Regions from separate parts of the Leptolyngbya sp. 7M genome, predicted to be linked through region 1. Evidence: riboswitches for the same ligand, from Rfam matches in the RefSeq annotation. Region 1 holds a riboswitch; the other holds the start of a gene.
What was found. A riboswitch is a leader RNA that binds a small molecule or an ion and turns the genes downstream of it on or off. The one in region 1 is predicted to bind S-adenosylmethionine.

Region 1 (7,006 bases):
GAGAAAAGCCATAATATAGAGGGCAATATAGTAGCCCCAGTTTGATTCGCAGCTTAGCTAAACTGCACAACTTACAGAGCATGTCGGTGTAGGATTAGGTAGGTTAGTAGCCCCAGATACATAGTGCCCTATGACTTCCACTGCAAAGGTGCCGCGATATTCTCCCGCAACCCTAGAGCGAGCCGAACGAGCTGTTCGTTGTGCTCCCTTTCAATTGAAATTGTTTACAACGATGCGGCGGCAAAGTGTAGATATCAGGGCGATTGCCGGATCTGCAGGCGTTGAAAATGGATACAGTCAGCAGCCGCTTCCAGAAATGGCGGTTGAGCAGTTAATGCTTTGGTTAATTCAGGTGGGACTATTACGGCGAGAGGTGGATGGTCAGGGGTTGACCAGCAGCTTTCGCTTGACCCCATTGGGGCATCTGTTGGTGGAACAGTGGCAGCAAGAAGGTAAGCTTCCTGCCGCGAACTGGCGCGATCGTTTATATAATTCCCTGAGTCGATGGCTTCGTTTGCCGGATTGGTTACAGCCGCTTTAGCAGCGGTGGAGCGACCTGAGGGATATCGCTTGCTTCTGCATAGCAATGATATAGAGGGATGAAGGAGGACTGGCATGAAAGCCATCATGGTTGTGGGAACGACATCTCACGCTGGGAAGTCGCTGCTCTGTACAGCGCTCTGTCGGATTTTAAGCCGGCGGGGCTGGCGCGTGGCTCCGTTTAAGGGGCAAAACATGGCGCTCAATGCCTATGTCACTGCTTCTGGGGGAGAAATCGGTCATGCGCAGGCAGTGCAGGCATGGGCCGCTGGCATTGCCCCACGGGTGGAAATGAACCCGATTCTACTCAAGCCCCAAGGCGATATGACGTCCCAAGTGATTCTGAAAGGCAGAGCTGCTGGCAAGGTTATGCGAGATTGGCCATTTCAGTTTTAACCGCATTAGTGAGATTAGCAAAAATGAGATGACTAACATTCAGCTAAAGCAAATTTGCTCATGATCTGAAATAACTGAAGTACAAAGGCTATTCAACTAATTTCTGACAATAGCTGAAATGCTTTTCGAGTAGCAGAACTTACACTGGAAGAGGCATAAATTAATTTCATTTGTAAGCGTGTGGGTTTATCCATCTTGATGAGTTTTCTTTGCTGCCATTTCGTAATTATTTTTCACTCAGCGCTTCCTTAGTTGCCAAATTGTAAAGATGCTTGTCACAGCTATCAACTTCTATGGTACCCTTATATGAAATCCACTATATCTTGATAAAGATACCGGAGATTGATCATTCGCTTGTGAACTGGGAATTAAAGGAAATCCAATATGCTTGATGCACTTCAGCAATGGTTGCCGTTTCATTGGGTTCGACGCTGCTTTCAAGCCCTGCCACGACGACCATTTGCCCTTTTGTTTGCGGTTGGATTAGGACTGAGCTTCATCACCGCTGCTTGCTCGCCTAATTCAACCTCTAACTCTACAACGGCCCCAGCGGCCCCAACTCAATCCGTCCAAGTGCGGATCGGCTATCAAAAGGCTGCTACTATTCTCAATGTGCTCAGAACCCGTGAGGATTTAGCCAAAACGCTTGCAGATTCTGGCGCAACCGTGTCTTGGTCTGAATTTCCAGCCGGTCAACCCATGCTAGAGGCATTAAACGCCGGCTCAATTGACTTTGGCTATACGGGAGAAGCCCCGCCGATTTTTGCCCAAGCTGCTGGAGCGCCCTTACTATATGTGGCTTATGATCCTTGGAGTCCTAAAGCAGAAGCGATTGTGGTGCCTAAGGATTCGCCGATTCAATCTGTGGCCGATCTAAAAGGCAAGAAGGTTGCGGTTGCTAAAGGGTCCAACACTAACTATCTACTGGTTGCAGCTCTAGAAAAGGCAGGATTGAAGTTTAGCGATATTGAACCTGCTTATCTGCCACCTGCGGATGCCAGAGTTGCTTTTGAAGGTAGACAAGTCGATGCTTGGGCGATTTGGGATCCCTTCTTAGCGGTGGCAGAATCAGCGGCTGGAGCGCGAATCATCACCGATGCCACTGGGCTAGCCCCGAATCGCGGCTATTATTTAGCAGCCAAATCCTTTGTTGAGCAGCATCCAGAACAGCTCAAAGCAGTGTTGAATAGCGTTAAGCAAGTGAGTGACTGGGCTGCTAAAAAACCAACCGATGTCGCCAAGTTCCTAGCTCCAGAACTGAAAATCGATCCGGCTCCACTGGAGAAAGCTGAGAAGCGCCGCGAATATGGTGTATTGCCAATCACAGACGATGTAATCAATGATCAACAGAAAATTGCTGATACTTTCCAGAAAATTGGCCTGATTCCTAAAGAGATCAATGTGCGTGAGGTTGTTTGGACCGATAAATAAGAGAATTCGCACTTGAAATGACTTGGAGTGAACTATGAGTATTAACTTAGACATCTATCCGATTGCTGGGCGAATTGGCGCGGAAATTAGAGGCGTCAATCTGAGTAGAACGCTGAATGATTCGGTAATTAACGAAATCCGAAAAGCTTTGGTGCAATACAAAGTCATCTTCTTCCGGCAGCAAAATCTGAGTGCAGATGAACAGATTGCCTTTGCTCGCTACTTTGGTGAATTGACGACAGCCCACCCAACCTTACCACCCCTAGGTGAACATCCAGAAGTATTGGATCTCGATTATGGCCGCACGGCAACGCGCTCAAATGAATGGCACACCGATGTCACGTTTGTGGATCGTCCGCCGCTTGGTTCAATCTTGCGAGCTATAGAAATTCCACCAGTTGGAGGCGATACCATTTGGGCCAATACCGTCACCGCTTACCAAGATTTGCCAGTCCCGCTTCAGACGTTAGCCGATCGTCTTTGGGCCGTTCACACGAATGCTTATGATTATGTGAAACCAGCCGTAACGCTGAACGAAGCCACCGAAGCCTATCACAAGCGAAAAAGGCTTCACGAAAGAGAATTGCGGACCTTGCACATTTGTTCCGCTCATCGGCCGTCATGGCTGGAAGGACCGGGATAATAATTAATTGATCGAGGGATACTTGTTTGAAAAAGATCTTTGAATATTTGCGAAGGCTGAAATCGTGGGTGGAGAGCTACGCAGAGAAGCCATACGCTGAATGGGCATTATTTATTATCGCATTCACCGAATCATCATTTTTCCCCATCCCGCCCGATGTCTTGTTGATAGCGATGGCGGTTATAACACCTTCTAAGGCATTCCGGTATGCGGCGGTCTGTTTGGCAGGTTCTGTGCTCGGCGGTGTTTTCGGATACTTTATCGGAATGCTGTTTTACGAAACCGTCGGCCAGCCTATTTTACAGTTTTATGGGGCGATGGGACATTATGAAACTGTACGCAGCCTCTACAACGAGCATGCATTTTGGGCGATCCTGGCCGCGGGTTTTACGCCGATCCCTTACAAAGTGTTTACGATTGCCGCTGGTGCGTTCGAGGTCTCTCTTTCAACTCTTGTTATTGCGTCAATAATAGGTCGCGGGGCACGGTTTGGCCTTGTCGCTGCACTTTTCTATTTCTTTGGTGCACCGATCAAGAAGTTCATCGACAGATATTTTGAGATATTGACCATCGTGTTTCTTGTTCTGCTCATAGGTGGCTTTGTTGTTATCCGCCTGTTTTTATAGAAAGTTGGTTGACACCTGTCTGTGGGTTACTTAGACTATTCGTTCGCGGCATTTTCGCGATGCTTCGGGGCGTGGCTCAGCCTGGTAGAGCGCACGGTTCGGGACCGTGAGGTCGGAGGTTCAAATCCTCTCGCCCCGACCATTTTTGAGAAAAAACACTCGGTCATTGACCGAGGTTTTTCCTTTTTTGGCCTGTAAAATACCGTAATAAAACAAAGAAAGATAAGGAATACTTGAGTGGTGCCCTAATTTCAGATAGACATAATTGAACCAGTTGCCTTAAAATACAAACACTAAGTGGTGAGTTATTGCGACTTGCGGCCACGTAAAATAATCCGCTAAACAGCTTAGAGTAGGGTACTTAAACGAAAACTCTGTGCTGCATAAGCGGCACAGAGTTTTTGTTTCTAGGAACCGGCCGTAATACCCGCGAATTGATGTGAATGGCGAATCGCTATATGTCATCTTTTTCGTGTCTTTCGCGGGAATTTGGATATGAACTTTCTTGATCTGCTAAAAGAAAAGGTCGTTGTTTTCGACGGCGCAATGGGGACTTTCCTGCAGTCGCTCAATCTGTCCATCGACGAATGGGGCGGGCCGGAGTTTGAGAACTGTTCCGAAAATCTGCTTTACACGCGGCCGGATGCGATCGAAAGCGTTCACACTGCATTTCTCGAGGCCGGCTGCGACGTCATTGAGACGAACAGTTTTGGCGGCAGCGAGGTCGTTTTATCTGAATTCGGCATCGCGGATAAGACTTACGACGTAAATTTCAAGGCCGCATCGCTCGCAAAACGCATAGCCCGGGATTTCTCAAGGCTGGATAAGCCGCGATTCGTCGCGGGCTCAATAGGGCCGGGAACGAAACTGCCGACGCTCGGGCACATAACTTATCGAGACCTCCGAAAGGCATACGTCGAACAGGTCCGCGGGCTTGTCGAAGGCGGCAGCGATATCCTGATCGTCGAAACCTGTCAGGATCTGTTGCAGACGAAGGCGGCTCTGGCTGCGATATTCGATCATTTCAAACAAAACAGGGTTCGCATCCCGGTGATCGCTCAGGTCACGATCGAAACTTTCGGCACGATGTTGAATGGAACGGAGATCGCCGCGGCATTGACGGCGCTTGAACCATTCCCGATAGACGTTATCGGAATGAACTGCGGCACCGGCCCAAAACAAATGGCCGAATCGCTCAAGTATCTTTGTGAAAATTCGCCCATCGCGGTTTCTGTCCTGCCTAATGCAGGCTTGCCGGAAGTAAAGGACGGCAAGCAGCATTACGACGAAACGCCCGAAAGCTTCATGCCATCGCAGATCTTAAGGCCTCCGGCAAACCCGTATATGCATATATGCAAATGGGCACCAACCGCGATTATTACATCGCGACCGCGGCCGACAAGATCTATCTGCCGCCGCCCGGGGATCTTTACATAAATGGCTTCGCGGCAGAAGCGATGTTTTACAAAGGGTCGCTTGATAAGCTCGGCATTGATACGGACGTCATTCAGATCGGACCCAAATACAAGAATGCGCCTGACCAATACACCCGAAAGGAAATGGGCGAAGGCCAAAGAGAGGTGATCAATGCCATTCTCGATGAATTCTATGGCCGTTTCACGAATGCCATTGCCTCATCACGCAATAAATCAGCAGAGGACGTAGGCGGAATTATTGACAATGCTCCGTACAACGCTCCGCAAGCGAAGGAACTGGGGCTTATTGATGATGCGATCTATCTGGATCAGGTCCACGAACTTATCAAACAGCAGCTGGGTTACGGCGAAAACGAGCCGCTGCGAACGATTGGCGGAGGGAAATATCGTGATATCCCGTCTGATTCTCTCGGGTTGAACAATGGCGAACGCATCGCGGTCATATTTGCTTCCGGCGGCATAAACACAGGCCGCTCCAGCGACAGCCCGTTCGGCGGACAGATGGTTGGATCGGATACAGTGGTGCAGGCCGTAAATGATGCAGCTGCAGACACGGGGATCAAAGCGATCGTTCTCCGCGTTGATTCGCCCGGCGGCTCAGCCCTCGCGTCAGACCTAATGTACCGGGCGATCGACAATGCAAAGGCGAAAGGGAAGCCGGTTGTCGTCTCTATGTCGGATGTCGCCGCTTCAGGCGGATATTACATTTCTGCAAATGCAGATAAGATCGTTGCCGAACCTGCTACTATAACCGGCTCCATTGGTGTGTTCATGGGAAAACCGGTCGTAAAAGGTCTTTATGATTGGCTCGGCATAACCAACGAATACATCCTGCGCGGAAAGAATGCCGGCATATTCCGGCTAACGGAAAAATGGACGCCGGAAGAACGCGCGAAGATGGAAGAACAGACCAACCACATCTACTTCACCAACTTTGTTCCAAAAGTTGCTAAGGGCCGAAATATGACCGATGAGCAGGTCAATACACTTGGACAGGGCCGGGTCTGGACCGGCACGCAGGCAAAGGCCAATGGGCTGATCGATGAATTCGGCGGGCTGGAAAAGGCCATATCGTTAGCGAAAGAGCTTGCGAATCTGCCCGCTGACAAAGACGTCCGCCGAGTAGTTTTTCCGGCTCCGCGTCCGTTCTTTGAAACGATCTTTGGAAGTGATGAAGATGCCACCGTCTCTGAGAATTACAAGGTTCAGAAGGCTCTGGCCGATTCGCTCCCGGCTGAGGCCCGCCGAGCTTTCCGCTTTGCTCAAATGATCGACCGAATGCATAACGGCGAGGCAATGATGATGCTTCCCTTCGAATTGCAGATCCGATGAAAGAAGATCTTAAGGTGGCCAAATAAGTTCTAAAGGATCGGGGCAATGTTAATAGATCTGTCGATGGGCTTTGTTCAACCCGCTGATCACTTAGGGTCATCGCGGTTCGTAGGGGACTGTGTTGGACGCGGTTCCGCAGTTGGGGTGCGGGCTGGCGTTGGCTGCGGCGACGGTGTCCTTGTAGGAGCGGTCGCTGTGTTAGTATTCGCGCCATCTTCCGGCCGCGGAGTCGGTGTTGGGGTTCGGGTTGGAACAACCGTCGGACATATAACCAATCCACTAGGGAGCATAGTACAGCCGGGATCCATCGTAAACGGGCTGCCGCTATCGGGCGGGATCGTTACCGAACCGCCCGGTGGCTGCAATGAACGCGCGTTGGCCCAAGGGTCATAGCCATCGCCTCCCGGAAGCTGATCCATAGGAAGAGCGACATTGGAATTCACATCCAAACCGGCGCCGGGCAAAGATGCAAGGTTGCGTTCGTCTAGCCCGGTCGCGGGATTGAGGGGTTGAACTGGAAGACCGTTCGCATCCGGCTGGATTGTGGTTACTGGTCCAGAACCCGTGACAATCGCAACCTTCCCTGACAAATCAAATAGATT
Region 2 (7,006 bases), 3.0 Mb from region 1:
CGCCTGCCTCTTATCTGCAGGCACATTTAGACCTTTTGGCGGGAAAGTTCAATTTTTTGGTGAGTCCCAACATCTCACATTCTGAGCTCGCCACCACGGCTTTCGTAGATAAAAGATCTGTGATCGCTGAAGGCTGTGTTTTGAAGCCGGGCGTGCGTATAGAAAACTCAGTTATCGGACCCGGTGTATTTATTGAAGAAAAATCCCTTATTAAAGATTCCGTACTTTGGTCGCATTCCCGCGTCTCGTCATCTGCCGAGATACGCGGTGCCGTGCTTTGCCGGAGCTGCCATATTGGAAGAAATGTCGTCGTCGGCGAAGGAAGCGTGCTCGGCGATAAGGCTTCGATCCCCGATTACTCTAAGGTTTAGATGTCGTTATGCCGGAACTGCCGGAGGTTGAAACTGTTGTTCGTCAGCTTGACGCTCTGATCGCTGGCCGGACCATCAATCAAGCCCGATTATTGCGAGCGAAGCTTTCGCCTGACTGCTCATCAAAGAGATTCTCGTCATTGCTGCAAAACTCCTCCATTACAGGAATAACAAGACGCGGAAAATTCATTCTTGTTGACCTTTCAAGAGGGCGAACGTTGCTCGTTCATTTAAGAATGAGCGGGCGTTTTATGTTATTGGACGAAGAAGCCGCCGAACCGAAGTTTACCCACGCCGTTTTTCATCTTGATGATGAAACGAAACTTGTATTTCAAGATCAGCGGCACTTCGGATTGATGAAGATAGTAACCAGCGGGGACCTCTCGAACTTAAAAGAACTTTCTAAGCTCGCTCCGGAACCATTTTCTGACGAATTTTCGCCGGACTATCTTCGGTTCTGTTTACAGAGATCACGGCGCAGTTTGAAGGAGACGCTTCTTGACCAGACACGCGTCTGCGGGCTTGGGAATATCTACGCATCTGAAGCAATGTTCGTCGCGCGGGCCGATCCGCGTATGTCTGCCGATAGTCTTTCAGCAATTAAGACAAAACGACTTCATTCGGCTATTCGAGATGTATTGACTGAAACGGTCGAACTTGGGAAAACCATCGCGATAGATCGTGATAACATCGGCGGCAACATTTACGGTAACGGCAGCGAGCAGATCTGGCGCGTTTATGGGCGTCAAGGTGAGCCTTGTTCCAAATGCGGCCGGCCGATACGTCGCATCGTTCAAGCCGGTCGCTCCACCTTCTACTGCGCATATTGCCAGCGCTGACCTCGTGTAACAGCTTGACTTAGCAAGGCGAAAAACGCATCATTCAGGAAACCGTGGTGAGTTATTGCGACTTGCGACCACGTTAAATAAACTGCTAAACAGCATAAGACGTTCAAGATGTAATTTTGAGGTCTCGCTGTTTGGCGAGACTTTTCATTTGATGAACGCCGCGTTTTAACAGGGCAATGAAAGACTTTCGCGAATTGATAGACTCTGGTGGGATATTCGTATTTGACGGGGCAATGGGAACACGTCTTTACGATAAAGGCATTTACATAAATCGCAGTTACGATGAACTGAATCTGACCAATCCGGATCTGGTCCGTGAGGTTCATGAGGAATACATTCGCGCAGGCTCAGATGTGATCGAAACAAATTCTTTCGGAGCAACTCGCCATAAATTGCAGACTTACGGACTTGAGGACAAGGTGCGCGAGATAAACACGGCCGCCGCCAGTATAGCCCGAAAAGCAGCGAATGATAATGCATATGTTGCTGGGGCGATCGGTCCGCTTGGAATTCGGATCGAACCGTTTGGCCCAACATCCTTTGACGAAGCCCGCAGCCTTTTTCGCGAACAGGCAGAGGGGCTCCTCGAAGGCGGTGTCGATCTCTTCGTTCTTGAGACCTTCTCAGAGCTTTCTGTAATAGAGCAGGCGATCCGTGCCGTGCGTGACGTTTCCGACCTACCGATCATCGCTCAGATGACGATCATTGATGATGGAAAAACGACCTTCGGGACCACTCCTGAGGCCTTCACTGCAAAACTGGATGAGCTCGGCGCGGACGTCATCGGACTAAATTGTGGTATGGGTCCAAGCCACGTGCTTACTGCGCTTGAAGCGATGCGTGCCGTAACCAGCAAACCTCTTTCGGCACAGCCTAATGCCGGTCTGCCACGCGACGTACAAGGAAGACAGTTCTACATGGGATCGCCTGAATATATGGCGACATATGCAAAACGATTTGTGCAGGCCGGGGCACGATTTGTTGGTGGATGCTGTGGCACAACGCCAACGCATATAAAGATAATAGCGGATTCTATCCGCTCCATCAGCCCGCGAAAAGCAGATGTATTTACGAGCATAAAACCGGCTGAGGTGGTCGAGCTACAGCCGCCTGATATAAAAGTGATCGATCCAGAGGATCGTTCCAACTGGTCAAGGAAAATAGCTCGCGGCGAATTCGTAACCTCGGTTGAGGTGCTTCCGCCGAAGGGATGCGATGCAGATAAAACGCTTGAATCCATTCGTCTATTAAAGGAGGCGGGAGTAGATGCAGTGAACATTCCGGACGGTCCGCGTGCGCAGACTCGAATGTCAGCTCAGGCGACCGCAGTGCTTGTTGAACGCGAAATCGGCATCGAAGCGGTTCTGCATTATTGTTGCCGCGATAGAAATTTGCTCGGGATGATGTCTGATCTTCTCGGTGCAGCCGCTCTCGGTCTTCACAACCTGCTTATAATTACCGGAGATCCGCCGAAAATGGGACCTTATCCGGACGCGACTGCCGTCTTTGATATCGACTCAATAGGATTGACCAATATGGTCAACAAGCTGAATCATGGAATGGATATTGGAAACAATCCGATCGGGCGCCCAACGGAGTTCTCGATAGGAGTCGGCGTAAATCCAGGTGCCGTAAATCTAGAAGAAGAGATCCGCCGGTTCGAATGGAAGGTAGAGGCAGGCGCCGAGTATGCTATCACGCAGCCGGTTTTCGATACGGAGCAACTTCGTTCGTTCATCGACAAGATCTCGCACGTAAAGATCCCAATTGTCGCGGGAATTTGGCCCTTGGTCAGTTTCAGAAATGCCGAATTTCTTCACAATGAGGTCCCGGGCGTGAACGTTACCCCTGAGATTCTTGAACGTATGCGCTCAGCATCAGACAGGGGTAAAGAAGAAGCTCGAGAAGAGGGGATTCAGATAGCACGTGAATCGCTGCTTGAGGTCCGGGACATCATAGCCGGTGTTCAGGTTTCAGCACCATTCGGGAACGTGAAGTATGCTTTGCAGGTTTTTGAAGTTCTAAGTTCTCCCTCGTCTGTATCAACATAAAGAACTGCCAATGTTTGCTTTCATAACGAAAAATCATTGACATAATCTCTTGCCTTATATAATCTGAAAATGAGGGTATTCCCCTCTTCTCCTTCATAAAATCCCACAATCCCACTTATTTTCACAACGTGCCTCCCAACTTGGCCGCGTTTTTCTGCGCGCTTCAGTTCTCACAGAGGAGTGATTTATGTCTCAACATTTCCGATCTATCTGCTTTTCCTTACTCAACTTGATCCTTACAAATATCCAGATCTGGCTTCTGATACTTGCTTCAGCATCAGTATCCTTTGCCATTGTCGTACCTGGCACAGGTACGGGTGCTATACCTGATGGAAGCTCTCCGAATCCTACATGCGGAGCGCCACGCAATGTTTTGTTCAACGTGTCAGGTGCTCCTTGGACTCTGGGCTCGATATCAGTTTCTTTCACGATGACGCATACTTATATCGGGGATCTACAGGTCTTTCTCATTTCCCCTGATGGAACGACCGCCTCATTATTTACCTATGTAGGAAGAACGCCTCCCGTTGGGAGCGGATTTGGTGACAGTTCGAACCTTAGCGGAACTTATGTGTTTTCAGACGCCGCATCTGGAAATATTTGGGTTGCCGCTACCGGAGGTGGAGACACATATAACATTCCCCCTGGGTCATTCCGAGCTCAAGCTCCAGGGCCCTTTTCGCCAATAAGTCCAGGTCCTCCATTCATTTCACTAAACTCTACTTTTTCTTCTATACCGACGCTTAACGGCGTTTGGACACTTAGATTTCTTGACTGTGCAGCAGCTGATACAGGTTCTGTTACCGCAGCTTCGCTTACAATACTAGGACCGACTGCCGCTGGGGCATCGCTATCGGGAAGAGTAGCCTCCCAAAATGGGACCGGGATCAGAAATGTAACCGTTTCCTTATTTGGAGGCGGGCTTGAGGCCCCGCTTACCACAACAACCAATTCTTTTGGTTATTACTCGTTCTCAGATGTTCCGGCGGGTCAAACTTACATAATTACGGCGAGCTCAAAGCGACATTCGTTCTATAACCCTACTCAGGTCGTAACCCTTGACGGAGATCTAAGCGATTTGGATTTTATCGCAGAAGCATTTTAATGGTTCAGCTTTTCTGCCACTAAAATGATTACCGAAGGTTCTTTACATCGGTAAAATGTCCAACCATTTGGGGAAATTTGGTATCATATTCGTTACCTGACAGATCCGAGGTCATCGAATTATGAACCTGCTCTCTTCTGGCCGCTTCGCGTTCGCCGTAATAATTGCAATATTTTTGGCGTTTTCACTGACATCGTTTTCCCAATCCCGGCCCCAGCGGCCGACCAATCGGCCCGGCGATGATAAACGCAATCAGCGGCCTACACCAAAAACTGAGGAAGAGCTGAAAAAAGAAGAAGAGGAACGCCGAAGGCAGGAAGAAGAGCGCAATGCGGAGATCGCTGACGATGTTGTCCGAATTGAGACCAACGTAGTTAATATCGAGGCAGTCGTCGTAAACCGTAAGACCGGACAGATAATCACCGGTCTAAAACGCGAACAATTTCAGGTTTTTGAAGAAGGCGTTCGGAAGGAGATCGCAAATTTTTCAACACCTGATGCCCCGATAACCGTTTCCCTGGTACTTGAATACAGCAAGTGGACGGAGGTTTTCGGGCGAGCGGGCGGCGGCCCATTTGAGCCTGGCGTTTATGAATCTATTCGTCCGGTCGCGCAGTTTCTTACCCGTTTCATCCAGCCGCCGGATGATTACGCCTCGGTCATCGCGTTTGATATGCGGCCGACCCCGATAACGGATTTTACGAACGATCCGCGGCGAATAAACGAAACAATAAACCTCCTGCTAAGGAACCAGCCAGCATTTCGTGAGAATAATCTCTACGATGCGATCAAGTTTGCACTTGTCGGCGGAAAGGGCGATTCGGTCGTGCTTGAGCGGAATCCGGAACGCTACACCGAATACGGCGGGATGGTGGATGTAAAAGCTAAACGCCGGGCTATCATCTTGGTTGCATCCGGCATCGACACATTCAGCCGTATAAATTACAGCGATGCGAGAAAGGTTATTCAGGAGGCCGGTATCCCGATCTATATAATCAGCACCGGAAATCTTTTCTATAAGAAGTACGAGATGTATCTCGGTGCGACCGACTCGATCACGGGAATGCCCGGAAGACTCACTTTCCAGCAGGCTAGAAATGCCATGAATACCTTTGCAAAAGAATCTGGCGGGATGCACTTCGAGATGACATTTCCAAGTGAGATACCTTCGTATCTGAATTCCATAAACGGCCTGCTTCGAAGCCAGTACAGCCTTGCATACGAAATAGATAAACGCCACGAACCCGGCAAGCGTTACAAGTTGGAAGTAAAAGTGGACGTTGACGGCGACGGCCAGACAGACGAAAAGCAGTATGTAGTTCAGCACCGTCCATTCATCTATAATCTGACTGAAAAAGAGCGGAAATGAGCGTGGCTGAAGCGAATCATTGCCGCACCGTCACGATCCACACCATTGGCCACGGTAAACACGACTTTGCCTATTTCCTTGAACTATTGAGAAGGTTCGGGATCGGGTTTGTTTGTGATGTGCGGAGCGTGGCGCGTTCGCGATGGCCGCATTTTAACGGGCTTGTGCTTGCGGAACTTCTTCGGGAGAATGCCATCGGCTATGAACATTTACCCGAATGCGGCGGAAGGACGCGGCCTACGCCTGACGAACTCAACTGGGGAACGGATCGCATCATTGAAATAGCTGCCGAGGTGCCGACGGCCCTGATGTGCTCCGAATCGCAGCCGCTTTCGCAACATAAGACACCGCGTGCGAATTGCCATCGCATCGGTATGCTTGCCCCGATACTCAAAGCGAAAGGTGTTGGGCGGCTCGTTCACATTTTGCCGGACGGACGCACCTTAGAATTCGATGAATCGGTCGTCCCGTCGATCTGGTAAAATCCACCGCAGCAAACAAAAAGGCTTCCCCGATGTGAAATTCGGAAAAGCCTCATCCGTAACACAAAGACCTTGTTTTAAGCTATCGCTGCCTGCTCCGCACCGCTTGTCTCGTTAAAGGCTTCTACAAGAGCTTCAGCAATAATTGCCGGGTGTCGGCCTTCAAGGTCGCGCCGCTCGAACATCTTCACGAGCTTTCCATCACGAAGAAACGCGATCGAGGGTGACGACGGCGCATAGCCTGTAAAATACTCGCGGGCAGTATCAGTCGCATCGATGTCGGCACCGGCGAACACCGTGATGGCGCGGTCCGGTTTGACGGAAGAATTTTGTAGGGCCATCGCAATGCCAGGCCGAACACCACCCGCCGCACATCCGCAAACTGAATTGACTACGACCATTAGCGTTCCGTCCGTATTTTCGACCGCTTCCTTCACGGCCTCCGGCGTTTTGGTTTCTTCGATACCAAGCTGTGCGAGCTCGGCACGCATTCCGTGGATCATTATTTCTGGATATGGCATATCTTTTACCTCTTGAAAACAGTACTTTTCGGGTCTTCTTAATACCTGAAATTATTTTCAAGTATGTGAGATACGCGGTGCCTCGTCAAGTTTTGCCATCCGAGCAATATAGGTCAACCCGGCGGAATGTCCATTGATAATGCACCATTCCATTCAACGCTTCCGCCCTATGAACACTAGTCCGGTGATGTCTTCCTGGGGTGTTACGACTATCACTGGTTCATCAAATGTGAAACGGCCGGAGCTGATTACAAGAACA

Region 2: another riboswitch for S-adenosylmethionine. It lies ahead of JVX88_RS03035 (bifunctional homocysteine S-methyltransferase/methylenetetrahydrofolate reductase); the one in region 1 lies ahead of JVX88_RS23470 (homocysteine S-methyltransferase family protein).

The regions. Positions count from the first base shown of each region.
Region 1 is NZ_CP070897.1:4,573,985-4,580,990, forward strand. It holds gene JVX88_RS23440 (Npun_F0494 family protein) at 131-541, shown strand; gene JVX88_RS23445 (hypothetical protein) at 616-936, shown strand; gene JVX88_RS23450 (sulfonate ABC transporter substrate-binding protein) at 1,321-2,367, shown strand; gene JVX88_RS23455 (TauD/TfdA dioxygenase family protein) at 2,402-3,010, shown strand; gene JVX88_RS23460 (YqaA family protein) at 3,037-3,636, shown strand; tRNA gene JVX88_RS23465 (tRNA-Pro) at 3,702-3,778, shown strand; SAM riboswitch at 3,924-3,999, shown strand; gene JVX88_RS23470 (homocysteine S-methyltransferase family protein) at 4,132-5,073, shown strand; gene sppA (signal peptide peptidase SppA) at 4,995-6,404, shown strand; gene JVX88_RS23480 (hypothetical protein) at 6,491-7,006, opposite strand, start outside.
Region 2 is NZ_CP070897.1:628,427-635,432, forward strand. It holds gene JVX88_RS03025 (sugar phosphate nucleotidyltransferase) at 1-371, shown strand, start outside; gene mutM (bifunctional DNA-formamidopyrimidine glycosylase/DNA-(apurinic or apyrimidinic site) lyase) at 380-1,210, shown strand; SAM riboswitch at 1,254-1,329, shown strand; gene JVX88_RS03035 (bifunctional homocysteine S-methyltransferase/methylenetetrahydrofolate reductase) at 1,396-3,270, shown strand; gene JVX88_RS03040 (carboxypeptidase regulatory-like domain-containing protein) at 3,458-4,375, shown strand; gene JVX88_RS03045 (VWA domain-containing protein) at 4,497-5,744, shown strand; gene JVX88_RS03050 (DUF488 family protein) at 5,741-6,226, shown strand; gene JVX88_RS03055 (BrxA/BrxB family bacilliredoxin) at 6,304-6,747, opposite strand; gene JVX88_RS03060 (choice-of-anchor Q domain-containing protein) at 6,901-7,006, opposite strand, start outside.